One region of the Dorea formicigenerans genome, then DNA from elsewhere that is predicted to be linked to it. Evidence: predicted binding sites of a transcription regulator. Region 1 holds the regulator's gene; each other region holds the start of a gene.
What was found. Region 1 encodes Rex, which represses fermentation and respiration genes when NADH is low (regulators of the CRP and FNR family bind a similar motif). Its sites were predicted from a motif close to ATTGTTAANTANTTAACAAT; they were not measured.

Region 1 (10,347 bases):
GACAGCAATCTCATTATTATTTGCAATTCAGAATCTCAAGCCGTCCCCGTTCTGTCTGCTTGACGAGATTGAGGCAGCACTGGACGATAGCAATGTTGACCGTTTTGCACAGTATCTGCATAAGCTTACAAAGAATACACAGTTCATTGTCATTACGCACAGACGAGGTACAATGACTGCGGCAGACCGTCTGTACGGAATCACCATGCAGGAAAAAGGAATTTCGACACTTGTGTCCGTCAGTCTTCTGGAAGATGAACTGGACGATTAGAGAAAGTGCAGGTAAGATAGAACGTAGAAGTATGTCATGCAATTGCATGACGCGCACCTCGCAGCAAGAATGCCTCGGCATTCTTGAATGGCAGGGGGCCGGCCTTGAAAGGAGTAAAAGTATGGCAGAAGAAAAGAAAGGTTTTTTCAGACGACTTGTCGATGGTCTCACAAAGACAAGAGATAATATTGTGTCCGGCATGGACAGTATTTTTAACGGATTTACACATATTGATGAGGACTTTTATGAAGAACTGGAGGAAGTCCTCATCATGGGCGATCTCGGAGTTCAGGCAACTTATGATATTCTGGACAAATTAAGAGAAAAGGTAAAAACCCAGCATATCAAAGAACCTGTTGAATGCAGACAAATCCTGATTGACAGCATCAAAGAGCAGATGGACGTCGGAGAAGCTGCTTATGAATTTGAAGAGAGAACTTCGGTGGTCATGGTCATTGGAGTGAATGGTGTCGGAAAGACAACTACGATTGGTAAATTAGCTGGAAAACTCCGCAGTCAGAATAAAAAAGTTGTGCTGGCTGCCGCAGATACATTTCGTGCTGCAGCGGGAGAGCAGTTGAAAGAGTGGGCGAACCGTGCACAAGCAGAATTGATCGGAGGCCAGGAAGGTTCTGATCCTGCAGCCGTAGTCTATGACGCAGTTGCAGCTGCCAAGGCAAGACATGCCGATGTACTTTTGATTGATACTGCCGGACGGCTTCACAATAAGAAGAACCTGATGGAAGAGCTTCGTAAAATGAATAAAATCATTGACCGTGAATTTCCGGACGCATATCGTGAGACACTGGTAGTGCTAGATGCCACAACAGGTCAGAATGCACTTGCTCAGGCAAAGGAATTTAATGAAGTGGCTGATATTACAGGTGTTATCCTGACAAAAATGGATGGAACTGCAAAAGGTGGTATTGCAGTTGCAATCCAGGCGGAACTTGGTATTCCGGTAAAATATATCGGTGTCGGCGAGACGATTGACGATTTGCAGAAATTTAATTCTGATACATTTGTAAATGCATTGTTTGATGTAAAAGGAGAGCATGAAGTATGTTAACATTAGAAAAATTTGAAGAGGCAAGCGAAATTGTAAAAAACGTAACTCTTCCGACGAAACTGGTATACAGTGAAAACTTAAGCCAGCAGACGGGTGGTAAGGTTTATCTGAAGCCGGAAAATATGCAGTATACAGGAGCTTATAAAGTGCGTGGCGCATATTATAAGATCAGCACAATGTCTGAAGAGGCAAGAGCAAAAGGACTGGTGGCTGCATCAGCCGGAAACCATGCACAGGGTGTTGCATACGCAGCACAGAAATTCGGATGTAAGGCTACAATCGTTATGCCGACAGTAACACCATTGATCAAAGTAAATCGTACAAAAAGCTACGGCGCAGAGGTGATTCTTTACGGAGATGTCTATGATGATTCCTGTGCGTATGCCGAAAAACTGGCCCAGGAGCGCGGAAGTACATTTGTGCATCCGTTTGATGATCTGGACATCGTAGCAGGTCAGGGAAGTATTGCAATGGAAATTGTGCAGGAGCTTCCGACCGTCGATTATATTCTTGCGCCAGTTGGTGGCGGCGGATTGATTACAGGTGTATCTACACTTGCAAAAATGTTGAATCCAAAGATTAAAGTGATTGGTGTTGAGCCTGCTGCTGCGCCAAGTATGACAATGGCACTTGCTTCTGGCGAGCCGGTTACATTGGACAGTGCAAATACCATAGCAGACGGTACTGCAGTAAAACGTGTCGGAGACCGCATTTTCGAGTATGCAAAGAAGAACATCGACCAGATGCTGACTGTAGAAGATGATGAGCTTGTCGGAGCTTTCCTCGATATGGTCGAAAATCATAAAATGATTGTTGAGAATTCCGGACTGCTGACAGTTGCAGCACTCAAGCAGTTAGATTTGAAAGGAAAGAAGGCGGTTGCAATTTTAAGTGGAGGCAACATGGATGTTATCACAATGTCTTCCATTGTACAGCATGGACTGATTCAGAGAGACCGTATCTTTTCGGCATCTGTATTACTTCCGGATAAACCGGGACAGCTTGCGCTTGTTGCTCAGACGATTGCTGATGCCCAGGGAAATGTTATTAAACTGGAACATAACCAGTTCGTTAGCACCAACCGTAATGCTGCTGTGGAGCTTCGTATTACAATGGAAGCTTACGGTACAGAGCATAAGAACCAGATTATGAAAGCTCTGGAAGAAAAAGGATTCCGGCCAAGAGAGATCGGTGCAAAATTATATTAGCTGGGAGTCAATCCCCCAGCTGATATAGCCTCCGGCAGGATTGCAGAGGTGCGCAGTAGAAGTATGTCATGCAATTGCATGACGCGCACCTTGCAGCAAGAATGCCTCGGCATTCTTGAATAAAAATATCATAGAAGAGAAAACCAGAAAGAGCAAGATTCAAAAAAAGTTTCGGGTTTTCTCTTTTTGCTATGGGATTTTTGAAGGATTTTTGTTTTGTCTCTTGACATATGAGATTGGATTGTATACAATTATACACGAAGTGCATTATATAAAAAGAAAGGTGACTTTTTAGTATCAGAAAGATTCCAGGAGGTCACGAAGAAGGTTAAAATTATGGAAGAGTATCAGGACCGTTCTCTTAGAGGAAGGGTATTTGAAAAATTGAGGGAGGATATTTTATCCGGTGTCTATAAGGATTGTGATGAACTTAGGGAGATTACAATCGGTGAGGAGATGGGAGTCAGCAGGACTCCGGTCCGTGAGGCACTTAGGCAACTGGAACTGGAAGGACTTGTAAAGATTATTCCTAATAAAGGAGCCTATGTAACAGGTATTACGCCGAAAGACGTTCAGGATATTTACATGATTCGTTCTATATTGGAAGGTATGTGCGCCAGATGGGCGACAGAGCATATCACTCCAGAACAGATTGAGCAGCTGGAAGAAATTGTTCTTTTATCTGAGTTTCATTTGAAAAAGGATAAGGACAAAGTTGTTCAGGTGTCAGATCTTGACGGTAAATTCCATCATGTTCTATATGAAGCATCCAACAGCCGGATTATGGAACATACGTTATCGGACTTTCATAAATATGTAAAGATGGCACGTATGTTGTCTGTAGGCGCAAAAAACCGGGCTGAGAAGTCCATCGAGGAGCACAAGGCAATTTTGGAAGCAATCAAAAAAGGGGATGCTGATGAAGCGGAAAGACTTGCAAATCTGCACATCATGCATGTAATGGAAAATCTTCATATCGAAATTGAAGATTAATGTTTCAAATTGTAAGAATCATATAAGTAAAGTTTATATAGTGGCAGGAGGACAAAGACATGGCGAAAATTAAAATGACAACACCAATTGTAGAGATGGATGGAGATGAGATGACAAGAATTCTCTGGAAGATGATCAAAGAACATCTTCTGAATCCATTTATTGAGTTAAATACAGATTACTATGATCTTGGACTTGAACATCGTAATGAGACGAATGATCAGGTTACATTTGATTCCGCAGAAGCAACAAAGAAGTACAAAGTAGCAGTAAAATGTGCAACAATTACACCGAATGCTGCGCGTATGCCAGAGTATAATCTGAAGGAAATGTGGAAAAGCCCGAATGGTACCATCCGTGCAATTTTAGATGGAACGGTATTCCGTGCACCGATCGTTGTAAAAGGAATCGAGCCATGCGTTAAAAATTGGAAAAAGCCAATTACCATTGCAAGACATGCTTATGGTGATGTATATAAAAATACAGAAATCAAAGTTCCTGGACCTGGAAAGGTAGAGCTTGTGTATACAGGAGATGATGGAACACAGATCAAAGAACTTGTCCACAAATATGACGGACCAGGGGTTGCTCAGGGAATTCATAACCTCTGTGGTTCTATCGAGAGCTTTGCCAGAAGCTGCTTCAATTACGCATTAGACACAAAGCAGGATCTCTGGTTCGCAACAAAAGATACAATTTCTAAGAAATATGACCACACATTCAAAGACATTTTCCAGGAAATCTTTGATTCAGAATATAAAGAAAAATTCGATGAAGCCGGTATCGAATATTTCTACACATTGATCGACGATGCTGTAGCGCGTGTTATGAAATCTGAAGGAGGCTACATCTGGGCATGCAAGAACTATGATGGAGATGTTATGAGCGATATGATTTCTTCTGCATTTGGTTCTCTTGCCATGATGACATCCGTGCTTGTATCACCAGAAGGATATTACGAGTATGAAGCTGCTCACGGTACAGTACAGCGTCATTATTACAAGCATTTGAAAGGCGAAGAAACTTCTACTAACTCTGTTGCAACAATCTTTGCATGGAGCGGAGCTCTTCGTAAACGTGGTGAACTGGATCAAAATCAGGAGCTGATGGATTTTGCAGATAAATTAGAGAAGGCAACGATTGATACAATTGAGGAAGGAAAGATGACAAAAGATCTGGCTCTTATCACAACACTTCCGAATCCAACAGTGTTAAACAGTGAAGACTTTATTAAAGCGATTGCTGAAAAGTTAGTATAGAAAGAGTTGAAATGCATGGAATACTGGGATATTTATGATAAAAACAAACAGCTGACCGGGCGAAAAATGAAGCGCAATGACTGGTGCCTGAAAGAGGATGAGTATCACTTGACAGTGTTAGGTGTGATCCGCCGTCCAGATGGGAAATATCTGATTACCCGCCGCGTTCTGACAAAGGCATGGGCACCAGGCTGGTGGGAAGTTTCCGGAGGCGCTGCACAGGCAGGTGAAAGCTCCGAGGAAGCGGTACGTCGTGAGGTACTGGAAGAAACAGGATTGGATGTAAATGGCTGTGTGGGCGGTTATATGTTTACCTATCACAGAGAAAATCCTGGAGAAGGCGACAATTATTTTGTAGATGTCTATCGTTTTGAGAAGGATTTTAAAGAAGAAGACCTGCATCTTCAGACAGAAGAGACTGCAGGATATAAGATTGCAACAGCTGATGAGATCAAGGCTCTGGCTGACGAAGGAATCTTCCTGCATTATGATAGTATCAAACGTGTTTTTGAAGAGTAGAAAAATGAGCTGGCTTATTCGGCCAGCTCTTCCCATTTTTCATATAAAGTTTCAAGTTCAGCGTCAATTTCTGCATGTTCTTTTGCAAGTTCCTGACATTTTACTGAATTCGTATAAACTTCCTCCTGCGACATTAGAGTATCAATTTCAGCACTTCTATCTTCCAGAACACCAATCCGTTCTTCTGTCTTTTTGAATTCATTAGCGCGTTTCCGTTCTTTTGCCTGAGCTTCTTTTTGTTCCTGCCAGCTTAACTTTGAATCGGAGGCCAAGTCAGCAGCTGCAGAAGAGGAATTATTTTCTAAGCGAGACGTATTGGAATATGCGGCTGTCAGTTCTTCTTTTTTCTCAAGATAATAATCATAATTTCCAATATAATTTACAAACGTATGATTAACAAGATCCATGATACGTGTTGCAGTCTGATTGATAAAGTAACGGTCGTGTGAAACATAAAGAACCGTTCCTGTGTAATTATTCAGTGCATGTTCCAGAATCTCTTTTGATGTAATATCCAGATGGTTGGTCGGCTCATCGAGAATCAGGAAGTTCGCTTCAGAAAGCATCAGCTTTGCAAGGGACACGCGTCCACGTTCGCCACCGCTTAAGTCACTAATAAGTTTAAATACATCATCTCCGGTAAATAAAAATGCTGCCAGCACTTTACGGATCTGCGTGTTATTAAGATTAGGATAGTCATCGGAAATCTCCTGGAAAATAGTTTTTTCCATATGCAGAACGTGATGTTCCTGATCGTAATAACCAATCTTTACATTAGAACCGAGACGGAAACTTCCAGAATCAGCTTTAAGTACCTGATTTAAAATCTTAAGGATTGTTGTTTTTCCGGTTCCATTGTCTCCAATGATCGCGACATGTTCCCCTCGCTTGATTTCGAAGCTGACATTTTCAAATAAAATCTGTGGTGGAAATGCCTTGCTTAAATGCTCGACAATTAAGACATCATTACCGCTGACACAGGAAGGTTCCAGTGTTAAGTGCATATCTGTATGCAGTTCCATCGGTTTTTCAACCGGGGTCATCTTATCCAGCATCTTTTCACGGCTTTCTGCACGCTTGATGGATTTTTCACGGTTGAAGGAGCGGAGCTTTTCAATGACCGCTTCCTGATGCTTAATTTCCTGCTGCTGGTTCAGATATTCTTTCATTCTGGCTTCACGGAGCATTTCCTTTTTCTTGGCGTAATCTGTATAATTGCCCATGAAAGTGGTAAGCTTGCCCAGTTCGATCTCGACGACTTTTGTTACAACCCGGTTCAGAAAATACCGGTCATGAGAGACAATCAGTACTGCACCGGGATAATTCAGAAGATAAGTTTCCAGCCATGAGATGGAATTTAAATCCAAATGGTTGGTTGGCTCGTCCAAAAGCAGAATATCCGGCTTTGTGAGGAGCAGTTTTCCGAGAGAGACACGGGTTTTCTGACCTCCGGATAAAGTCGCGACCGGTTTTGCGAATTCTTCTTCTGTAAATCCAAGTCCTTTTAAAACACCAGTGATCTCACTTTCGCAGGCGTATCCATTTTCACGTTCGAATGCTGCTGTAAGCCGCTGGTATGTATTCATACGTTCTTCCAGACGTTCTCCGCTTAAATGCTTCATTTCCTGTTCGATCTCACGAATCTGCCGCTCCATGTCGAGAATATCGGCTTTTGCTGTGCGCACCTCTTGATAGATCGTATGGTCATTATTCATATCCTGATGCTGTGCCAGATATCCCATCGTCTTGCCGCGTGTCAGAACAACATTGCCGCCGTCCGCCTGTATCTCACCAACGATCATCTTAAGAAGTGTTGTCTTTCCGGCACCGTTCGGTCCTACGAGAGCTGCTTTTTCGTGGTCTTCTATATGAAAGGAGCCGCCGGAGACAATTACTTCTTCTCCAAAGGCTTTTTCGATATTGTGACATGCAAGTATCATCCTATCCTCCTTGATAAAAATCCTGTGATTTTGAGAAATAAAGATGCCGCAGGGCTGCGTCCGGCGCTGCGACCGCATAATTTTGGCATCATCTTATACTATTATAACGAAAATACTACAAAAAACAACTAAAAAGTTTGACATTATACTAACGATTGCCTATAATAATGAGTAGAAATTTTTGAAGGAAGGAGGTACGGATCATGCAAAACAGGGGAATTTCACAGGCAGTTATCCGTAGATTACCCAGATATTATAGATACCTTGGGGAGCTAATCGAGCAGGGAGTAGAACGAATCTCTTCCAATGAGCTTAGTAAAAGAATGAAAGTCACAGCTTCCCAGATTCGTCAGGATCTTAACAATTTTGGCGGATTCGGACAACAGGGATATGGCTATAATGTAAAATATCTGTACTCAGAAATCGGAAAAATTCTTGGATTGGAACAGGATCATAATATTATTATTATTGGTGCTGGTAATTTGGGGCGTGCACTTGCGAACTATGCGTCATTTGAAAAGCGTGGATTTATCTTAAAAGGATTGTTTGATATCAATCCGGAGCTTGACGGGCAGGAAGTTCGTGGTGTTCCAATTCAGATGATGGACGAGCTTCCGAAATTTGTAGATGAGAACAGTATCGATATTGCAGCATTGACGATTCCAAAGGATGAGTCAATCAAAGTTGCAAAATTTCTGGCAGAACACAATGTTCACGGAATATGGAATTTTGCACATACAGATCTGAATCTCCCGGAAAGTGTGATTGTTGAGAATGTACATTTATCCGAGAGTCTGATGAGGCTGTCATATAATATATGCCGCTACAAGGAAGAACATAATTAAGGAGATAACGTGTAAAGACAGGTTTGTTCAGATAGCATCCTGGCTTTGCACGTTTCTTTCTATCAGGAGGAATCAAAACTATGAGATATTTGCCAGATGCTAAACAGATGAAAACGGCAGATTCATTTACGATAAATGAACTTAAAATCCCATCCCTGGAACTTATGGAACGGGCTGCCAGAGCATGTGTAGATCACATTAAAGACTGGAAAATTAATTTAAATAAAATATGTGTCCTCTGTGGTTCTGGAAATAATGGCGGGGACGGCTTTGCGATTGCCAGAATGTTTGCATGGGAAGGGTGTGACGTAACAGCAGTTCTGGTCGGAAACAGAAATCACTGCACACCAGAGACTGCCCATCAGATAGAACAGTTGAAAAATACAGGGGCACAGTTTAAGGAGCAGTTTGAGCAAGAAGCATTTGAAAGTGAACCGTATACTTTAATTATCGATGCAATTTTTGGAGTTGGACTTTGCCGGGAGGTTGGAGGCAGATATGCACAGATTATAGAGTGTGTGAATCAGTCTGATGCAGTCCGTATGTCCGTGGATATTCCTTCCGGAATTTGCGCAACTACAGGAAATGTATTAGGAACTGCAGTGCGTGCAGACTATACTGTGACAATTCAGGAGACGAAAGTTGGTCTTGTACTTGATCCGGGAAGAAGTTATGCAGGAATCTGTGTATCCGAGGATATCGGAATTGTATCACTTCCACTGGAAAGAGATGAGGAAACAGTTTGTACACTGGAGGGCAGTGATTATGCAGCACTTCTTCCGAAACGAAATGCGGACTCCAATAAAGGAACTTACGGAAAGCTTCTTATGATCACCGGAAGCAAAGGTATGTCAGGTGCTGCATATCTTGGCGCACTTGCAGCTTACAGGACAGGTACCGGGCTGGTGCAGATCTATACTGCTAAAGAGAATCTCGTGATCTTACAGAGCCAGATCCCGGAAGCGATTATTACAACTTATGAAAAATATGATGTCAATGAACTACATCGCTTGATCGACTGGGCAGATGTCGTAGCTATAGGTTCCGGACTTGGAACAAAGAAGACTGCAAGGAAGATTTTAAAAGAAACCATTGCATATACAAAGAAACCTTGTGTCATAGATGCAGACGGACTCAATATTTTGTCTGAACATATGGATTATCTGTGTGGTGCAGATTGTGAACATTTTATCTTTACACCGCACATGAAAGAATTTGAACGGATCAGCGGTTTGAAGATTGCTGAAGTAAAAAAAGATCGTATTGCAGCACTTCGTACATTTGTTAAAGAATATGACGTTACCTGTGTACTGAAGGATTCCAGAACAACCATTGCAAAGCCGAGAGAGCGGGTAGCGGTAAATCTATCCGGCTGTGCGGCTATGGCAAAAGCCGGATCCGGGGATGTGCTGGCAGGCATTATCGCATCGTATCTCGCACAGGGACTTTCTGAATGGGAAGCAGCGCTTCTCGGTGTTTATATTCACGGAAGAGCTGGTGAGATTATAGAGAAGGAACAAGGCGCATACAGTCTTCTCGCAAGGGAACTTGCACAAAAGGCAGGAACAGCCATGACGATACAGGAGGAAAACTAGATTATGAAACAATACAGCAGAGTATGTGAACGAGTGGATCTGGATGCAATTTTTTATAATTTCCAGATGATGAAAGCAAATATCAAAGATGGAGTACAGATGATCGCAGTTATCAAAACAGATGGATACGGACATGGTGCAGTCCAGATTGCCCGGTTACTGGAACCGGTAGACTATATCTGGGGCTACGCGGTTGCAACACTGGACGAAGCTGTCGTCTTGAGAAAAAATGAAATAAAAAAACCAATTCTTGTGCTTGGATGCATTTTCCCGGATCAGTGGGAAGCAATGATTGAAAATGAAGTCCGGATGACCACTTACACAGTAGAAATGGCGAAAGGAGTTTCGAATCTTGCGGTCAAAATGGGAAAAGATGCATATATTCATATTAAGCTGGATACCGGAATGTCAAGACTTGGTTTCCAGATTCATGAAGACAGTGTAGATGCAATTGAAGAAATTTCAAAAATGCCGGGACTTAAATTAGAAGGAATGTTCACACATTTTGCAAAAGCAGATGAAACAGACAAGGCATATACAGATGTTCAGATTGGAAAATACAACTATATGCGTGATGAACTTAAAAAGCGAGGTGTCACATTTCCGATTTACCACTGCTCAAATAGTGCCGGTATCATTGATATTAAG
Region 2 (10,347 bases), 1.1 Mb from region 1:
ACCATTTTTCTACTTCAGGACTAGTTACACGTATGACAACAGATATCACAAATATCCAGATGGCATACATGATGAGTATCCGTCTTCTTGCAAGAGCTCCATTTATGATTATCTTATCATGGATCATGACACTGCTCCTCAATAAGACAATTTCACTCTTATTCCTGATTGTAATCCCGCTTCTTGGAGGAACACTGATCTACATTGCCAAAAAAGCGCACCCACATTTTATCAAAGTATTCGACGAATACGATGTACTGAACAACTCTGTCCAGGAAAATGTGAATGCTTCCCGTGTAGTAAAAGCATTTGTCCGAGAGGATTATGAAATTGACAAGTTCCACGACATTTCCAAATATGTATACAACCTTTTCACAAAGGCTGAGAAAATTGTTGCCTGGAACTCACCGGTCATGCAGTTTACCATGTACTCAGTCGTTCTGATCATGGTTCTGATCGGAGGCAAGAGCATCATTGCCGGCACTATGGAGACAGGCGAACTTACAAGTGTCATCGTTTACGCACTACAGATTATCGGATCTCTGATGATGGTTACATTTGTATTCGTTATGATCATGATTGCAGAGGCATCTTCTGACCGTATCACTGAAGTCATGAATGAGATTCCGGAAATGCAAGATCAGCCTGATGCAGTGACAGAAGTTCCAAACGGAGACATTGTATTCGACCATGTAGACTTCAGCTACGCAGGCGAAGGCGGAAATTTATCTCTGAAAGACGTTAATCTTCATATTGAATCCGGACAGACTATCGGTATCATCGGTGGAACCGGAAGTGCAAAATCTTCCCTTGTCCAGCTCATCCCAAGACTTTACGATGTCACAAAAGGACATGTCAAAGTCGGCGGCATTGATGTTCGTGATTATAGCCTGGAATCCCTGCGCGACCAGGTATCCATGGTTCTTCAGAAAAATGTACTGTTCTCTGGAACCATTTATGAAAACATCCGCTGGGGTGATGAAACTGCAAGCGATGAAGAAGTCAAACGTGTATGTAAGCTTGCGCAGGCTGACGGATTCGTTCAGGAGTTCCCGAACGGTTACAATACAAAAATCGTCCAGGGAGGTAACAATGTATCCGGTGGGCAGAAGCAGCGTCTGTGTATCGCAAGGGCGCTCCTTAAGAAACCAAAGATCCTGATTCTGGATGACTCTACCAGTGCAGTAGATACAAAGACGGATGCCCTGATCCGGAAAGCATTCCGTGAGGAAATTCCGAACACCACCAAGATCATCATTGCGCAGCGCGTTTCTTCTATCGAAGATGCTGACCAGATCATCGTTCTGGATGGTGGACAGATCATGGGAATCGGAACATCTGAAGAATTATTAAAGACAAATGAAATTTACCGGGAAGTATATGAATCACAGGTAAAAGGAGGTGGCGACCATGAATAAGACAACAAAAAAACCAGGTAAAAGGCTAAGTGCTGAAAATATTGCTACTGGAAAACGTCTCCTCAAATATATTATGGACCTGTACAAGTACCGTTTTATCATGGTATTCATCTGCATCCTTTTAAGTGCTGTTGCATCCATTTCTGTATCTCTGTCCTTAAAATATTTGCTTGATGATTATATTATTCCACTAATTGGGCAAAAATCTCCGAATTATACAGAGCTTTATCGGGCACTGACCGTTTTGGGATGCATTTTCCTCGTAGGTGTGATTGCAACATTTACCTATACAAGAATGATGGTATACATTGGACAGGGCGTGTTAAAAAAAGTGCGCGACGATATGTTTGAGCACATGCAGACACTGCCAATCCGCTACTTTGACCAGAACACGAACGGATCTATCATGAGCCTTTACACGAACGATACTGATACATTAAGACAGATGATCAGCCAGGCTATCCCACAGGCACTGATGTCATTTTTCACTATCGTCGTAACATTTATCTCCATGCTCGTGCTAAGCCCGCTTCTTACCGTTCTTGCAGTGCTCATCATCGGGGTTCTGATCTCTGCAACAAAGGCTATCGGCGCAAACAGTGGAAAATATTTCATCCGTCAGCAGATGGCGCTGGCAGATGTGACTGGATTTATTGAAGAGCGTATGAACGGGCAGCGTGTCATCAAAGTCTTCAATCACGAAGAAATTTCAGAAAAAGAGTTCGACGAACTAAATGACGCATTGTTCGAGTGCGCTGCAAATGCAAACAAATATGCAAATATGATGGGACCGGTCATCGGAAACATCGGAAACCTCCAGTTCGTACTGACTGCAGTTCTCGGTGGACTTCTTTCAGTCACTGGTGTGGGCGGTATTACCATCGGTGTCATCGCTTCTTACCTGCAGTTTACAAAGAGCTTTACCCAGCCATTCATGCAGGTTGCACAGCAGTTCAATTCCATCGTCATGGCACTTGCAGGAGCAGAACGTATCTTTAAGCTCATTGACGAAGAACCGGAACAGGATACCGGTTCTGTCACACTGGTCAATGCAAAAAAAGATGAGAATGGAACGATTACTGAATGCACAGAACGTACCGGTATGTGGGCATGGAAAAAGCCTGCTGACGAAAATGGTACTGTGACTTATACTGAACTGACCGGAGATGTAAGATTCAAAGATGTGACATTTGGATACGATGAAGACAAAATTATTCTTCATGATATCAGCCTCTTTGCCAAACCTGGCCAGAAGCTGGCATTCGTAGGATCTACAGGCGCCGGCAAGACAACGATCACCAACCTGATCAATCGTTTCTACGACATTCAAAGCGGTGAGATCCTTTATGACGGCATCGACATTACAAAAATCAGAAAAGATGACTTGCGCCGTTCCCTCGGAATCGTTCTTCAGGATACACATTTGTTCACCGGAACGATCAAAGACAATATCCGTTACGGTAAACTGAATGCCACTGACGAAGAAATCTACAATGCTGCAAAACTTGCTCACGCGGACCAGTTCATCCAGATGCTGCCAAATGGTTACGATACATTACTAAGCGGTGACGGCGAGGAATTGTCCCAGGGACAAAGACAGCTTCTGTCTATTGCAAGAGCCGCTGTTGCCGATCCACCGGTACTGATTCTGGACGAGGCAACATCAAGTATTGATACCCGTACCGAGAGTATCGTACAGAAAGGTATGGACAATCTGATGAAGGGGCGTACCGTATTTGTTATCGCACACAGACTGTCCACAATTCGCAACAGTAACGCAATTATCGTCCTGGATCACGGTCGGATCATCGAACGCGGTGATCACGATGACCTGATTCAGCAAAAAGGAACCTATTATCAGCTTTATACCGGAAAATTGGAACTTTCCTAGGAAAAAATTGGTAATTTTGCACCGGAGGAATTTGTTAAAAATTTATTGATTTTGGAAATTAATAATGTATAATTAAATATGAATGGGGGAAATGTTCCAGCTATCGACCATTTCCCTTATTACATTTAAGAAAAGAGGTTTGGTTTAAGATGGCAGAAATCAATTTAAGCAAGTATGGTATTACTGGAACTACAGAAATCGTGTATAACCCTTCCTACGAGTTATTATTTGAGGAGGAGACAAAACCTGAACTTGAAGGTTACGAAAAAGGACAGGTCAGTGAGCTCGGTGCAGTAAATGTAATGACAGGCATCTATACAGGACGTTCTCCTAAAGACAAATTTATTGTTATGGACGAGAATTCAAAAGACACAGTATGGTGGACATCTGATGAGTACAAGAATGACAATCATCCAGCTTCTGAAGAGACATGGAACGCTGTAAAGGATCTTGCAATCAAAGAACTCTCCAACAAAAAGCTTTATGTTGTAGATGCATTCTGCGGTGCTAACAAAGATACCCGTATGGCAATTCGTTTTATCGTAGAAGTAGCTTGGCAGGCTCATTTCGTTACAAATATGTTCATTCAGCCAACTGAGGAGGAACTTAAAGATTTCGAGCCAGATTTCGTTGTATATAATGCTTCTAAAGCTAAAGTTGAAAACTACAAAGAGTTAGGCTTAAATTCAGAGACAGCTGTATTATTCAACATCACAAGCAAAGAGCAGGTTATCGTAAACACATGGTATGGCGGAGAGATGAAAAAAGGACTGTTCTCTATGATGAATTACTTCCTTCCACTGAAGGGCATCGCTGCTATGCACTGCTCAGCTAACACAGATAAGAATGGTGAGAACACAGCAATCTTCTTCGGACTTTCCGGAACAGGTAAGACAACACTTTCCACAGACCCGAAACGTCTTCTGATCGGTGACGATGAGCACGGTTGGGATGACAACGGAGTATTCAACTTCGAGGGTGGATGCTACGCTAAGGTTATCAACCTTGATAAAGAGTCTGAGCCAGATATCTACAATGCAATTAAGCGCAATGCTCTTCTTGAGAACGTAACACTTGACGCTGAAGGAAAGATTGATTTTGCTGATAAGAGCGTAACAGAGAACACTCGTGTTTCTTACCCGATTCAGCATATCGAGAACATTGTACGCCCGATTTCTTCTGCACCTGCAGCTAAGAACGTCATCTTCCTGTCAGCAGACGCATTCGGAGTACTTCCTCCAGTATCTGTACTGACACCAGAGCAGACACAGTACTACTTCCTGTCAGGATTTACAGCAAAACTTGCAGGAACAGAGCGTGGAATCACAGAGCCTACACCTACATTCTCAGCTTGCTTCGGACAGGCATTCTTAGAGCTGCATCCTACAAAATATGCAGAAGAGCTTGTTAAGAAGATGGAGAAGAGTGGAGCAAAGGCTTACCTTGTAAATACAGGATGGAATGGAACAGGAAAACGTATCTCCATCAAAGATACTCGTGGTATCATCGATGCAATCCTGAATGGAGATATCAAGAACGTTCCAACAAAGAAGATTCCTTACTTCAACTTTGAGGTTCCTACAGAGCTTACAGGTGTTGACACAGGAATCCTTGATCCTCGTGATACTTACGCTGACGCTTCCGAGTGGGAAGAGAAAGCAAAAGATCTTGCCGGAAGATTCATCAAGAACTTCGCAAAATACGAAGGAAACGAAGCTGGAAAAGCACTCGTATCCGCTGGACCACAGTTATAAAAATTATAAAGACAAACGTGCGCCACAAGGCGCACATACAAAGCTCCCGGGTTTTTACATCAACCCGGGAGCTTTTTCATTGTAAAATCTATTACTTAGTCTGTTTCAGTTTTGCAATTGACTTCTTCACGCACCACAGGCAGGTCGGAACACTGTAACAGCATGCTGCAATCCATGCTGCCTAATCCGCAAAACAGATTGCTGTGTAGCCAAATGTTCCTACAAATCCAAGGCTGACAACTGCTCTTGCGACCATCTCCGCAGCACCTGAAAAAAACGGTTCTTCCGGAATATCCAAGACCTTGTGCCACCATTCTTGTAACCGTCAGGATTCCAAGGCTCCAATAAAAAATTCCCATACAACTCAAATATTTTGCAGAAGCATCAAGCGCTCCAACAGCTTCAGCGGACTTTCCTTTACCATAGATGTCGTCATGGCCCTTTACCTCTGTCTGATATTTATTAGAGTATTATAGCACCATTTTTACACGTTTTCTATGTTCCATGTTTTATTCTCAATCATTATTCTCTTTCTTCTTTTCCTCTAACATATATTCGACCATCACTTCTCGAATATCGGAAGAACATCATGTCCCTTTTGGGCTTAATTCTTTGCATCTGTGCAAGGTGCAGGCTCCGGTCATTTTTCTGATATCATTTAACGTCTTTGCCCCTTGCTCCATTGCCTTTATAATCTGACCTTTTGTAACATTTGAACAGTAACAAATAATCTCTTCATTTTTCATATTCTATTCCTCTATGGCAAAATATTAATTTTTATTAATATTTTACCATAGAGAATTTTTAGTTTCAACTTATATCTGATGTTTTCCTACGTATTTTCTGGAATTCCAAAATCCTGCCCTGGCTTAGGAACTTAGTCCGTACAACTCTTATGCAAAAATCCTTGCAACATCTTCCACAATCTGCTCTTTTGTAAGATGGTTGTCTTTTAATACTTCTGTCACATCGTATCGATCCAGGAACTCTTTTTTCAGTCCGAAATTTAAAACTTTCATATGACTGTCACCATAGAATCTGGCAATCTTCTCACCAAAACCACCGTCCAGAATTCCGTCTTCCAATGTAATTACAACACTATGATCTTTCTTAAGATCTTCAAGCATTTCTTCATCCAGACCTGTAATGTAATACGGATTGATAACGGTTGCGTCTATTCCTGCTTTCTCTTTCATCAGATCCGCCACATCATTTCCTAATCCGTAAAATGTTCCAAGTCCGAGAATTGCAACCTTACTTCCTTTTCTCGTCATCTCATACTTGTTTAGAATACCGAAATCTTTTGTGACTTCTTTTCCGTCTGAAATCACCTCTCCACCGGGAAGCTTGATTGCAACCGGATGTTCTTTCTGCTCTATGCTCCAGTCCAGCATTGCCAGATATTCTTCTTTTGTTGTCGGCGCAAGATAGACAAGATTCGGAATATTTGCCATCATCGGGATATCCTGCAGTCCAAGATGTGTCACATCGCTCATTCCATAGACAGAACCACTGAACGTAACAATCGTTGCCGGGCTATTATCGATACATACATCCTGTGCAATCTGATCAAAGGTTCTCTGTACAAATGTGCTATACACACCATAGACCGGCTTTCCGCCATTTGCTGCGATTCCTGCTGCCAGTGCAACCGCTGTCTCCTCTGCAATTCCAACATCGACAAACTGCTGTCCTGCTTCTTTTCGCTTATCCTCTGTAAATCCCAGAACTGTCGGAGTTCCGGAAGTAATGGCAACAACTGCCGGATCTTCTTTCATCTTCTTCATGAGATAATTGCACGTCACATCTGAGTAGTCTTCTTCTTCCATCTCATACAGAGGCTTTCCAGTCTCGATATGAAATGGTCCGTTGAAATGCCACTGCTCTTTGTGTTGTTCTGCCGGCGCATAACCTTTTCCTTTTAATGTATTGATATGCACAACGACTGCTTTTTTACTGTCCTTCACACTCTCAAATGCCTGAATCAGCTCAGCCACATCATTTCCATGGTCCACATAGATATAATCTAAGCCCATGGCACAGAACAGATTACACTCGGCCTGTCCATTCGTCTCACGAAGCAGCTTCAGATTCTGATAGATACCTCCGTGGTTCTCAGCAATCGACATATCATTGTCATTGACTACAATAATCAGATTGCCGCCAAGCTCTGCCGCGTAATCCAGTCCTTCTAACGCCTCACCGCCGCTTAAAGAACCATCTCCGATTACCGCGATTACATTGCCATCTTCCCCATTGAGATCACGGGCTTTTGCAAGACCGCACGCCAGGCTCACAGATGTAGATGTATGTCCGACAGTAAAGAAATCATGCTCACTTTCATGCGGATTTGTATAACCGGACACATCGTCGTAATGCTCTTCATAGAGATATGCGTCTTTTCTTCCTGTCAGCATCTTATGTGGATAGCTCTGGTGTGACACATCAAATACAATTTTATCTTTCGGCGAATCAAACACATAATGAAGCGCGATTGTTGCCTCCACCATACCGAAATTCGGTCCGAAATGTCCGCCATGTTTACTTGCACGAATCAAAAGTGCATGGCGCATTTCCTCTGCAAGCTTTGGAAGTTCTGATACTTCTATCTTCTTCACATCCTCTGGTCCATTTATCTTTTCAATATACATCTTTACTTACACTCCTTTTCTTCCCAGGTTAAAACCCCTGTCTTCACAGCCTCTTCATACCTGGACACTTTATATTTCAAGCGTTCCATCGTTGCCTCAATCTGCTGTTTCTGTTCCTCTAAAATGTCATACTGTTCCTTTAGAAGCTGTCTTCTCGCCTCAAATGTAGAGTCTCCTATCTGGAATAATTTTACATATTCAATCAATGCTTCAATTGGAACTCCTGCACTTCGCATACAAACAGCATGCTCTACCCAGCCAAGATCCGATTCCTGATAGTTACGAATCCCACTTGCCGTTCTCGAAACTGGCGGGATTAAACCAATACGCTCATAATATCTAAGCGTATCTTGAGAAATCTTAAATTTCTCACTGACTTCTTTAATTGTCATACACAAAACACCTGCCTTCTACATGACATACTATAGCATCTGGAGTGAACTCCAAGTCAAGAAAAATATGCAAATTCAAGAATGCCTCGGTGTTCTAGATTTTTCTTAGAAAAAAGAATGTGCCAGGGCACATTCTTACGCTAAGTGCATTGCATAACGCCAATGACGCTGCGCAACGACTAAATTAAATAATATTCCAAAAACTCTTTTTCTTCTCTTCTATTGGCACAGGTTTCTTCTTACTGCGTACAATCTGCGCCCGCATACCTATGTTGGTAAACTCCTGGCAAAGTTTTACCGCCTGCTCTTTGTTAAGACCATCTTTTGCCGCAAATGGTGTCTGGGATAATTGGATTTTTCTACTAAAATCGTATTTTTTTGCAAGCTGCACAAAGTCACTGCGCTGTCCAAAATATTCCATCACTCGTCCCAGTACGATTATCTGTCTTGATGGGAACTTTGGAATGTCGCATTCTTCCGGCATCGACAGTATCTTATATTCTGCCTGATAATAATCCAGTGCTTCTTCAAAATATCCCGCACATTCCTCGTCCAGATTATCATAAAGTACCACCGGGACATTCGATACTATCCTGTCTGCATCCTCTTTTTCAATTCTTGTAAGAATCTGCAGATATCTTGATATTTCAATATTATGGTTATTGCAATTTATCAGTTGAAACTGATATGTTTTCATATGTGTCTCCTTAAAAAGCATAACTCATCTCATGCCATTCTTCATCGCCCCATACAGAAGCAGAGATACCTTCGTCTTTGTAGCCCATTTTTTTATACATTTCCACTTTCTGTTCAAGGCATGTCAGTTTCAGCATCTTACGTCCGTTTGCCTGCTCACGCTTTACGTACTGGTTCATGATTTCTCTCGCAAGACCCTGCCTGCGGTATTCTGGCCGGACATCCAGCCCCAGAAGGAAAATATTCTTTCCTTTCGGATTATGTACTGTTATATCTGTGAAAAACTCATCACGAAATGCTTCTTCATCCGTTGCCAGTCCATTTAAAAATCCTGCGATCGTCCCAGTCTCTTTGTCCACTGCAACAAGAAAAAGTTCCGGTGCATGTTCCACCCTTTCAAACATATCTTTTTTAGAACATACCTCATGTGGTGGAAAACAAATCTTCTCAATCTCTGCTACTTCCTCTGCTTCATTTGCCCTGACAGATCGAAATTCGAATCTGTCTAATACATTTGCCGCCATCTTTCTTTCCTCCCTATACTTTAATTACTGACACTATATGATGCGAAGGTAAAACCCCCAATTATAATAGCCGCTTCATCTTTCGTTAAAAATGCAGACCTTGTATCGTACCTGCTATGATCATCATACCTCCGGTCACAGCCAAAGCCAGGGCAAGTGCCAGCCAGATGAACTGTTGTTTGCGTTTTTCTTTTGGAAATAATTCTTTTGGATAACCTTCCCGCCCAAGATGTAACACATGATTGCCCAGATACAAAATTGCCAGTCCCACGCTGCCATCTATCATATAAATTCCCATAAACGCCGGTGAAAGCTGAGAAACCTGGCTGGTTGCTGTATCCATTACAAAGTTCCACATTCCACTTCCATTCATTCCAAGTGCTCTTGCCATCAGCTGCATCAAAAACTGCATCCCATAAAGCACCAGTACCGGAATGATATTATTGATTGCATGAAACATCACATTATAAAACATGTTGTTCGTCTCATAGACAAGATATCCGAGTACAATTCCAAGGAGAAATGTTGGGAAAAATCGTATGATACTTCCATGAAACAGACCAAACACTGCCGCTGTAACTAAAATTGGAATCCATTTTCCGTGTGTCTGATTCCAAATAGAATTAAAAAATACACCACGAAACACTGCTTCTTCACAGATTGCTGGTGCAATTCCAACAACTATAATTGCTACTATCATGGAGGAACTTGTGAACATACTGCTTAATCCGATTGATGTTTCAGTAACCATCTCCGGGGCAATATACATTTCAATCATGGTCACAACAGAAATTGCCTGACTCGCACCAAGGTAAATCAGTATCGTCCCCATGACCTCTGTAAGCTTTGGCTTATGAATCGGAAACACCGACCGGAATTTTCCACCAAACACTGCCACTGCTCCAACTGCTGTGCCCAGTAAAATCAATTCTCCGATCAAAGACCGTCCCATTCCTAACCATCGTGGCAGAAAGTCACTGAACACAAATACTTCCAGACCTGCCAGGATGATTACCAGTAA
Region 3 (10,347 bases), 320 kb from region 1:
CAAGACATAAATTATGCTGAAATATTCGTGGTCTGTGGCATTGCTAAAAGGACAGGTGATAAAAATGAGTGTAGTAATCATTGGCGGCAATGAAAGAATGGAACAGCAGTACAAGCAGATCTGTAAAAAGCATAAATGTAAAGCAAAAGTATTCACGAGAATGTCCGGTAATCTGAAGACACAGATCGGACAGCCAGATCTGATCATCTTATTCACATCAACTGTGGCACATAAAATGGTACATTGTGCATTGAAAGAAGCAGAGCGTTACAATATCCGCGTGGAGCGTGCACATTCCAGTAGCGCAAGTGCATTGGAAAATGTACTTCAGGGCTGCTGTTAATAAGGATATGTTTTCACAAAATAAAAAGAGGAATGTAAAAAAATAACATTGCATTCCTCTTTTTTTTGTATGCAATTCATGGTACAATAATCAAATGGTTTGATGCTACAAAGCAATAAATGATAAGAATGCAGGAGGAAAGGCAAATGAGTTATGCCGATCAGGTATTTATAGATATGTGCCGCGACATCATCGACAATGGAACAGACACAAGAGGGGAAAAAGTGCGCCCGGTGTGGGAGGATAAAACACCGGCTTATACAGTAAAGAAATTCTGTGTGGTAAACCGGTATGATCTGTCTAAGGAATTTCCGGCACTGACACTTAGAAGAACTGCGATTAAGAGCTGTACAGATGAACTTTTATGGATATGGCAGAAGAAATCGAACAACATTCATGATCTGAACAGTCATATCTGGGACAGTTGGGCAGATGAAGATGGATCGATTGGAAAAGCCTATGGATACCAGATGTCCGTAAAACATCAGTACAAGGAGGGAATGTTCGATCAGGTAGACCGTGTGATCTATGATCTGAAGAACAATCCGTACAGCAGAAGGATCATGACGAATATTTATGTACATCAGGATCTTCATGAGATGAACCTGTACCCGTGTGCGTACAGTATGACATTTAATGTTACGAAAAAAGAAGGACATGAGAAGCTTTCGCTGAATGGAATGCTCAATCAGAGATCCAATGATGTACTCACTGCGAATAACTGGAATGTATGTCAGTATGCAGTGCTTCTTCATATGTTGGCACAGGTGTGTGATATGGAAGTCGGGGAACTGGTACATGTGATTGCAGATGCACATATTTATGACCGCCATATTCCGCTCGTGGAGGAATTAATAAAAAGAGAGCCGCTTCCGGCACCGAAGTTCTGGTTAAATCCGGAAGTGAAGAATTTCTATGATTTTACACCGGATGATGTGAAACTGATCGATTATGAGACACATGAGCAGATTAAAAATATTCCGGTGGCAGTTTAAGATAAAAATAAAGTAATAAAAAACAGGGGGAAACCGGCATGAATTTGATTGTGGCAGTGGATAAGAATTGGGCAATTGGAATGGACAATAAGTTACTTGTAAGTATTCCGCAGGACATGAAGTTCTTCCGTGAGACGACAAAGGGGAAGGTCGTTGCCATGGGAAGAAAGACATTGGAAAGTTTTCCGGGCGGACAGCCTTTAAAGAACCGAGTCAATGTTGTTCTGACATCAGATAAAAAATACAATGTGAAAGGAACTGTTGTGGTCCACAGCATTGACGAAATGGTGGAAGAACTGAAAAAATATAACGATGAAGATATTTTTGTGATCGGGGGAGAGAGCATTTACAGACAGCTTCTGCCATACTGTAAGACGGCATATATTACAAAGATCGATCACGCTTATCAGGCGGATACATTTTTCCCGGATCTGGATCAGGACCCACAGTGGCAGATGACCAAGATCAGTGATGAGCAGACGTATTTTGATCTGGAGTATGTATTTACAATTTACGAGAGGGTATCATGAGAATTTTAAATGTAACAGCGCAGAAACCGAACAGCACCGGCAGTGGAATTTTTCTGTCGGAGCTTATGAAGGAATTTGCAAATAAGGGACACACACAGGCACTGGTAGCCGGTGTGTATCCTGAGGAGGAAACTCCGGTACCGGATCGGGTCACATTTTATCCGGTATATTTTGAACAGGGGAAACTGAGCTTTCCGATTGTAGGAATGTCAGACGAGATGCCATATCCGAGTACCAGATACCGGGATATGACACCAAAGATGGAAGCGGCATTCAAAGAAAGTTTTTTGAAACAGCTGGATGAGGCAGTAAGAGATTTGAATCCGGATCTGATTTTGTGCCATCATCTTTATCTTTTGACTGCCATCGTACGGGAACATTTTCCAGACCGGAAGGTCTTTGGCTTTTGCCATAATACAGATTTGCGGCAGATGCAGAAGACAGATTTGGAACGGGAGTACATTACGGGGCAGATTCGAAGACTTGATCGGATTTTTGCACTGCATGCAGAGCAGAAGCGGACCATTCAGGATATTTATGATGTGCCGAAAGAAAAAATACAGGTGATTGGAATGGGGTATAACAGCCATATTTTCAAGAATGAAAGCCTGCGTGTGAATGACGGTGTGACAAGAATTGCATTTGCCGGAAAGATTTCGGTGAAAAAAGGAGTGGAAAGCCTGATCCGGAGCCTGGATTATCTGGAATATGAAAAGGAAAGGATTGAGCTTTTGCTTGCCGGAGGAGCCGGGAATGAAGAAGAGTATGAGCAGATAGTAGAGCTTGCGAAAAAATGTCCGTATAAGGTGACATTTTTAGGAAAGCTTCCACAGAAAGAGCTGGCAAAGGTCTACAATTCCTGTGACATCTTTGCACTTCTGTCATTCTCTGAAGGACTGCCTCTTACGGTCATTGAGGCGCTTGCATGCGGAGACAGAGTAGTCATGACAGACTTGCCCGGAGTGAAAGAATGGATTGATACTTATGCGCCGGGGGCAGATATAAGATATGTGACACTGCCATTGATGCGTAATGTGGATGAGGCAGTTCCTGCGACACTGCCGGATTTTGAAAGGCGGATTGGTCAGCGAATCTGGGAGTCTGTGGAGGCAGGTAAAACAAAAGAAGTAGATGTCAGCGGACTTTCCTGGACAAAAATTGCAGGCGAAGTGCTGAAAGTATTATCTCTGACATCATAAAATATATCAAGAAAACAGATGAAAAATGTCATTGACAGTAACACAAAGTTATGATTATAATATATAAAAATATTCGATAAAACAGTTTTGTGAAATGCAATGACGGGGAGGAGTACATAGATACCGGAAGCTAAGAGAGAAGACGGGTGGTGTAAGTTTTCATGAAGGGTTTATGGAAGTAGCCTCTGAGCAGTGAACCGAAAAGATGAATGGCTGATAGTGCTTTTGAAAGAAAGCATCTATAGTTACATGATCTGAGTAGACTTCAACGTCTGTCCCGACGTTACAAGGGAGCAATATCGGATAATCGTTATGGTTTCCCGTATTGACATGAGTGCAGAGAGAATTCTCTGAATTTAGGTGGTAACACGGATGGTATATTCGCCCTAAGCTATTTCGCTTAGGGCGTTTTTCTATATCTGACGGGAAATGCATACTCTGTTGGATATTCATGACGAAGCAAAATCTGGGAATGTTAAAGGAGGAAGACATTTATGAAGAAAATCAGTGGCAATAAGTTATTAGTAAAAGCCTTAAAAGAAGAAGGAGTAGATACTCTGTTCGGTTATCCTGGGGCATGTACCATTGATATCAGTGACGAACTTTACAAGCAGGATTTTACGAAAGTAATCTTGCCAAGGCAGGAAGTGGCACTTGTCCATGAGGCCGATGCCTATGCAAGATCTACCGGAAAAGTCGGTGTTTGCCTTGTTACAAGTGGTCCGGGAGCAACGAACTTGGTAACAGGTCTTGCAACAGCATATTATGATAGTGTTCCGCTTGTGTGCTTTACCGGTCAGGTGTCCAGACATCTGATTGGAAATGATGCATTTCAAGAGGTTGACATTGTAGGAATTACAAGAAGTATTACCAAATATGGAGTAACGGTGCGAAACAGAGAAGACCTTGGAAGAATTTTAAAAGAAGCATTTTACATTGCAAGAACAGGACGTCCAGGTCCGGTCCTTATCGATCTTCCAAAAGATGTTATGGGAGAACTTGGAAGCGCAGAATATCCGGAAACTGTTAATATCCGTGGTTATAAGCCGAATACAAGCGTACATATCGGACAGTTAAAACGTGCGATCAAAATGCTTGGACGTGCAAAAAAACCATTATTTTTAGCAGGTGGAGGTGTGATTATTTCCCGTGCAAACGAAGTATTTACCAAATTGGTGGAGAAGACGAATATTCCGGTCGTAACAACAGTAATGGGACGCGGGGCAATTCCGACAAACCACCCACTCTACATCGGAAATCTTGGAATGCATGGAGCATATGCCTGCAATATGGCTGTCAGTGATTGTGATCTGCTGTTTTCAATCGGAACTAGGTTCAATGACCGAATTACCGGAAAGCTGCATTCATTTGCACCGAATGCACAGATTGTACATATCGATATTGATACAGCTGCAATTTCAAAAAATGTACAGGTAGATATTCCGATTGTTGCAGATGCAAAAGATGCGATCGAGAAGATGTTAGAGTATGTAGAGCCGAATGAGACATCAAAGTGGCTGGAACAGATTGAAAGCTGGAAAGAGGAACATCCTCTGAAAATGAAAGAAAAACCAATCATGACACCTCAGGATATTATTGAGACGATCAACCGTATGTTTGATGAAGCAATTATTGTAACTGATGTAGGACAGCATCAGATGTTCACGGCGCAGTTTGCTGAGATTACACAGAAGAAGAGACTTCTTATGTCAGGTGGACTTGGAACAATGGGGTATGGACTTCCGGGAGCGATTGGTGCTAAAATCGGTAATCCGGATGTACCGGTCATTTCCATCTCCGGTGACGGTGGGATGCAGATGAATATTCAGGAACTTGCAACAGCAGTATTAGAGGAACTTCCAATCATTAGCTGTATTTTTAATAATTATAACCTTGGAATGGTTCGCCAGTGGCAGAAATTATTCTATGGAAAACGTTACTCTATGACGAACTTACGATCCGGTGCTGCAAGCAGAAGGGCAGCAGATGATGAGAATTTTGAATATCCGGAGTATACACCGAACTTTATCAAACTGGCAGAAAGTTATGGCGCAGTAGGAATCCGTGTGGAGAAAAAAGAAGATATTGAGCCTGCATTCAGAGCAGCACTTGAAAATAAACACAGACCGACGATTATCGAGTTTATGATCGATCCGGAGGATCTTGTATACCCAATGATCAAACCGGGCGGAACTCTGGAAGAGCTGATCATGGATTGTTAGAAGGGAGAATGAAATTATGAGTGGAACAAATAATGGAATGAAAAAACGCTGGATATCACTTTATGTAGAAAATCAGGTAGGTGTTCTGTCTAAAATTTCCGGACTCTTTTCTGGAAAGTCATATAATCTGGACAGCCTTACTGTAGGAACAACAGAAGATCCGACTGTGTCGAGAATGACAATAGCAACGGTCAGTGACGATGAGACGTTTGAACAGATCAAAAAGCAGCTCAACCGTACGGTAGAGGTTATTAAAGTCATTGATTTTACAGATGTTTTTGTAAGAATGAAAGAAATTATGTACATTAAAGTTCAAAAATGTACACCGGAGGATAAGGTGGAATGTTTCCAGATCGCGGAGACGTTTAAGGCAAAAGTCATTGACTACGGAAGAGATAGTCTTTTGCTGGAATTTGTACAGACAGGAACCAAAAATGACGCAGTTATTAAGCTGATGAAAGAAGAGTTCAAGAGTATTGAAGTTGTGCGTGGAGGAAGCGTTGGAATTGAGTCTATTAGTATGATGGAAAGATAATTCTAAAAAAACAGAGCGCACTCTTGAATTTTGAATATGATGGTATTATAATAATGTTAGTAAAATAGTTAAAAAATTAAAGTTATATAGATGAACGGAGGAAATTATCATGGAGAAAAAGAACATTGACTGGTCAAACATCGGATTTGGCTACATGCAGACAGATAAGAGATATGTATCCAACTACAAAGACGGAGCATGGGATGAAGGAACTCTTACCTCCGACGCAACCATAACAATCAGTGAGTGCGCAGGTGTACTTCAGTATGCACAGACATGCTTTGAAGGAATGAAAGCTTACACAACAGAAGACGGACATATCGTAACTTTCCGTCCAGATTTAAATGCAGCAAGAATGGCTGATTCAGCAGCAAGACTTGAGATGCCGGTATTCCCAGAGGACAGATTCGTAGATGCAATCAAACAGGTCGTAGCAGCTAATGCAGCATATGTACCGCCTTATGGATCAGGAGCTACACTTTATGTAAGACCGTATATGTTTGGTTCCAGTCCGGTTATTGGAGTAAAACCTGCAGAGGAGTATCAGTTCCGTGTATTTGCTACACCAGTTGGACCATACTTTAAAGGCGGCGCTAAGCCGATTACAATTAAGGTTTCAGACTTTGATCGTGCCGCACCGCATGGAACAGGTCATGTAAAAGCAGGTCTTAACTATGCAATGAGCCTTCATGCAATCGTGACAGCACATGGAGAAGGATACGATGAGAATATGTATCTGGATGCTGCAACAAGAACAAAAGTAGAAGAGACAGGTGGAGCAAACTTTATCTTCGTAACAAAAGACAATAAAGTCGTAACACCGAAGTCATCTACAATCCTTCCTTCTATTACAAGACGTTCTCTGATGTATGTAGCAGAGCATTATCTTGGACTGGAAGTAGAAGAAAGAGAAGTATACCTTGATGAAGTAAAAGATTTTGCAGAGTGTGGACTTTGTGGAACAGCAGCAGTTATTTCACCAGTTGGCAAGATTGTAGATCATGGCAAAGAAATCTGCTTCCCAAGTGGAATGGAAGAGATGGGACCAGTTACAAAGAAACTGTATGAGACATTGACAGGAATCCAGATGGGTCACATTGAAGCACCAGAGGGCTGGATCTGTAAGATCTGCTAGGATTGAGAAAAAGCCAGGCACAAGAACAATCACAGACTCTACATTGTTTTCAGATAATACAAGATTCATATGCGAGATGAGGTTGACGGAAAAATAAGAATTTTGTAAAATAATGTCAAGACACATGGAGCGGGACAGAAACGCGAAAATCTGTCCCGCTCTTTTCGCAATATAGGGAGTTTTCCTTTTAACGGAATCCGGGAGCGGGCATGATGCGGGGATTCTGCTTTTGATGGAAAAGTATCATATTCCATTGATTCTGTTATCTATGGGCAAGAAATGAAAAGGAACTTGGAGAGATGCTGGAGTTTGCCAATGCAGCAGCATCTATTGTAACAACAAGAAAAGGGGCGCTTCGGGTAATGCCCAAGTTAGAGGAGATTTTGCATGTGCAAAGAGGAGTGTAAGTCAGAAGAAATGAAATATCGCCTGGCGGAAGCTGTGAAAGTCTGCATGAAGACGACATCGGTGGAGAAGATTACGGTAAAGGAAATCGTAGATGCGTGCGGAACGACCAGACAAACATTTTACCGGCATTTTCAGGATAAATATGACCTGGTTAACTGGTATTTTGATAAGATCCTTCTGGAATCCTTTGAACATATGGGAGAAGGCGAAACCATCTATGAAGGACTGGTGAAAAAATTTCAGTATATTCAGAAAGAGAAACTTTTCTTTAAAATGGCATTTAAATCTGATGATCAGAACTGTCTGAGAGACCATGATTTTGAACTGATCCTGGCATTTTATTCAGACCGGATCCAGGAAAAATCCGGAAAGCCATTGTCGGAAGATTTAAAATTTCTGCTGGAAATGTATTGCCAGGGTTCTATTTACATGACTGTACAATGGGTGTTTGGAAGGGTGAAACGCACGCCGGAGGAACTGGCAGCAGATCTCGTGAAAGCAATGCCGGAAGAACTGGCGGGGGTGTTTGAAAGACTGGATCTTTTATGATCCGGTCACGTTACATTTTCATAATTTTGTAACTTTCATTTTTTTAATAACATTGTTAAAATAAAAACATAAAAGCAAATTATGTCATGTAAGAAAAGGAGAGATTGAAATGGCAAACAGAATTATGCTGAATGAGACATCTTATCACGGAGCAGGAGCAATCAAGGAGATTGCAACAGAGGCAAAATCAAGAGCATTTAAGAAAGCATTTGTATGCTCTGATCCAGACCTTATCAAATTTGGGGTAACAAAGAAAGTGACAGATGTATTAGATGAGGCTGGACTCGCATATGAGATTTATTCTGACATCAAAGCCAATCCTACGATTCAGAACGTACAGAATGGTGTTGCAGCATTCAAGAGCGCTGAGGCTGATTACATTGTAGCAATCGGTGGAGGATCTTCCATGGATACAGCAAAAGCAATCGGTATCATTATTGCTAATCCGGAATTCGAGGATGTAAGAAGTCTGGAAGGTGTTGCGCCAACTAAGAAACCTTGTGTACCGATCATTGCAGTTCCGACAACAGCAGGTACAGCAGCAGAGGTTACGATCAACTACGTTATTACAGATGTAGAGAAGAAGAGAAAATTTGTCTGTGTTGACCCACATGATATGCCGGTCATCGCAGTTGTAGACCCGGATATGATGTCCTCTATGCCAAAAGGACTGACAGCTTCCACAGGTATGGATGCTCTTACACATGCAATCGAAGGATATACAACAAAGGCTGCATGGGAGATGACAGATATGTTCCATATCAAAGCAATCGAGATTATTTCCAAATCCTTAAGAGGAGCAGTTGCAAATGAGAAAGAGGGTCGTGAGGGAATGGCTCTTGGACAGTATATCGCAGGAATGGGATTCTCAAATGTAGGTCTTGGAATTGCTCATTCTATGGCTCATACACTTGGAGCTGTTTATGACACACCACATGGTGTTGCATGTGCTATGATGCTTCCAATCGTTATGGAGTATAATGCTGAATGCACAGGCGAGAAATACAAAGAGATCGCAAGAGCTATGGGTGTCAAAGGTGTTGATGATATGTCTGTAGAAGAATACAGAAAAGCAGCAGTAGACGCTGTTTCGCAGCTTTCTATCGACGTTGGAATCCCAACAAAACTGGAAGCGTTAAAAGAAGAGGATCTTGACTTCTTAGCTGAGTCTGCACACGCAGATGCATGCGCTCCGGGTAATCCGAAAGATGCAAGTGTTGAAGATCTGAAGAATCTGTTCAGAAAATTAATGTAATGATGCCAGAGTAATCCGCATGCATCATGCATTATTACATAATCTAAGATAAGAGAACTCCTGACATTGATATCCAGTGCCAGGAGTTTTTAATATTTCGAAAAATTAAAATGAGAAGAAAACAGTATAAAACAGTATATAACAGTTGACAACTGTTATATACTGTTTTATACTGTTTATAACGAAGGAGGAGTTTTATGGATATCATAGTAAACCATTCATCCATGCAGCCAATCTATGAACAGATTGGAGATCAGATAAAAGAAAAGATCATGCATGGTATATTAAAAGCAGATACCCCACTCCCGTCAGTTCGTACTTTAGCTAAAGAACTTAAGGTCAGTGCACTGACCGTGAAAAAAGCATATGATGCTCTGGAAGAAGAAGGATTTGTAATTACGATTCATGGAAAAGGAAGTTTCGTAGCATTTGCAGATCAGGGGCTGATGCTGGAGGAGAAGAAAAAGGAAGTGGAAGCTGATTTGGAGATGGCCATCCGAAAAGGCAAAAGCTGTGGAATGACGGATCAGGAATTACTGGAGTTGTTTCAGATTGTTTTGGAGGATTGATAAGTATGTTGAAATTTGAAGGTGTGAAAAAGCACTATGAAGATTTTGAACTGGATCTTACCCTGGAAGTACCGGAAGGTTATGTTACCGGACTGATCGGAGCCAATGGTGCAGGAAAAAGTACAGCGTTTAAAGCAGCATTAGGTCTGATCAGACCAGACGCAGGTGTTGTAAAGATGCTGGGAAAAAATGTAGAAGATTTTACAGTGCAGGATAAAGAGTGGATTGGAGTTGTTCTGGCTGATTCCGGTTTCAGTGGATATTTACGTGTGAAAGATATACTTCCGATGCTTGAAAGTATGTACCATAAGTTTCAGAAAGAAGATTTCCTGGAAATGTGCAAAAAATACCAGTTGCCATTAGACAAAAAGATCAAGGAGTTTTCAACGGGAATGAAACGTAAATTACAGATTGCAGCGGCAGTTTCACATGGCGCAGATGTGTTGCTTCTGGATGAACCGACCGCAGGACTGGATGTTATGGCAAGAGATGATATGCTGGAAATTTTAAGAGAATATATGGAAACTCCGGGACGTTCTATTCTGATTAGTTCACACATTTCCACAGATCTGGAAGGAATCTGTGATGACATTTATATGATTGATGA

Region 2: pckA (phosphoenolpyruvate carboxykinase (ATP)) is a predicted target of Rex. The motif match lies at 3,340-3,359, and genes of this name have one in related genera.
Region 3: fucO (lactaldehyde reductase) is a predicted target of Rex. The motif match lies at 7,968-7,987, and genes of this name have one in related genera.

Annotation. Positions count from the first base shown of each region.
Region 1 covers NZ_CP102279.1:1,611,020-1,621,366, reverse strand. The annotation lists gene smc (chromosome segregation protein SMC) at 1-271, shown strand, start outside; gene ftsY (signal recognition particle-docking protein FtsY) at 393-1,340, shown strand; gene ilvA (threonine ammonia-lyase) at 1,334-2,548, shown strand; gene NQ560_RS07985 (GntR family transcriptional regulator) at 2,885-3,541, shown strand; gene NQ560_RS07980 (NADP-dependent isocitrate dehydrogenase) at 3,601-4,800, shown strand; gene NQ560_RS07975 (NUDIX hydrolase) at 4,816-5,319, shown strand; gene NQ560_RS07970 (ABC-F family ATP-binding cassette domain-containing protein) at 5,334-7,259, opposite strand; gene NQ560_RS07965 (redox-sensing transcriptional repressor Rex) at 7,463-8,104, shown strand; gene NQ560_RS07960 (bifunctional ADP-dependent NAD(P)H-hydrate dehydratase/NAD(P)H-hydrate epimerase) at 8,185-9,699, shown strand; gene alr (alanine racemase) at 9,703-10,347, shown strand, end outside.
Region 2 covers NZ_CP102279.1:2,751,166-2,761,512, forward strand. The annotation lists gene NQ560_RS13415 (ABC transporter ATP-binding protein) at 1-1,418, shown strand, start outside; gene NQ560_RS13420 (ABC transporter ATP-binding protein) at 1,411-3,309, shown strand; gene pckA (phosphoenolpyruvate carboxykinase (ATP)) at 3,459-5,063, shown strand; gene NQ560_RS13430 ((2Fe-2S)-binding protein) at 5,579-5,809, opposite strand; gene NQ560_RS13435 (1-deoxy-D-xylulose-5-phosphate synthase) at 5,957-7,714, opposite strand; gene NQ560_RS13440 (MerR family transcriptional regulator) at 7,717-8,106, opposite strand; gene NQ560_RS13445 (hypothetical protein) at 8,291-8,803, opposite strand; gene NQ560_RS13450 (GNAT family N-acetyltransferase) at 8,814-9,326, opposite strand; gene NQ560_RS13455 (type II CAAX endopeptidase family protein) at 9,412-10,347, opposite strand, start outside.
Region 3 covers NZ_CP102279.1:1,287,167-1,297,513, forward strand. The annotation lists gene NQ560_RS06350 (DUF2325 domain-containing protein) at 65-343, shown strand; gene thyA (thymidylate synthase) at 490-1,338, shown strand; gene NQ560_RS06360 (dihydrofolate reductase) at 1,377-1,868, shown strand; gene NQ560_RS06365 (glycosyltransferase family 4 protein) at 1,865-3,067, shown strand; T-box leader at 3,158-3,459, shown strand; gene ilvB (biosynthetic-type acetolactate synthase large subunit) at 3,562-5,289, shown strand; gene ilvN (acetolactate synthase small subunit) at 5,306-5,824, shown strand; gene NQ560_RS06380 (branched-chain amino acid aminotransferase) at 5,934-6,959, shown strand; partial or broken gene NQ560_RS15760 (carbohydrate kinase) at 7,241-7,366, shown strand; gene NQ560_RS06390 (TetR/AcrR family transcriptional regulator C-terminal domain-containing protein) at 7,347-7,916, shown strand; gene fucO (lactaldehyde reductase) at 8,026-9,171, shown strand; gene NQ560_RS06400 (GntR family transcriptional regulator) at 9,369-9,740, shown strand; gene NQ560_RS06405 (ABC transporter ATP-binding protein) at 9,746-10,347, shown strand, end outside.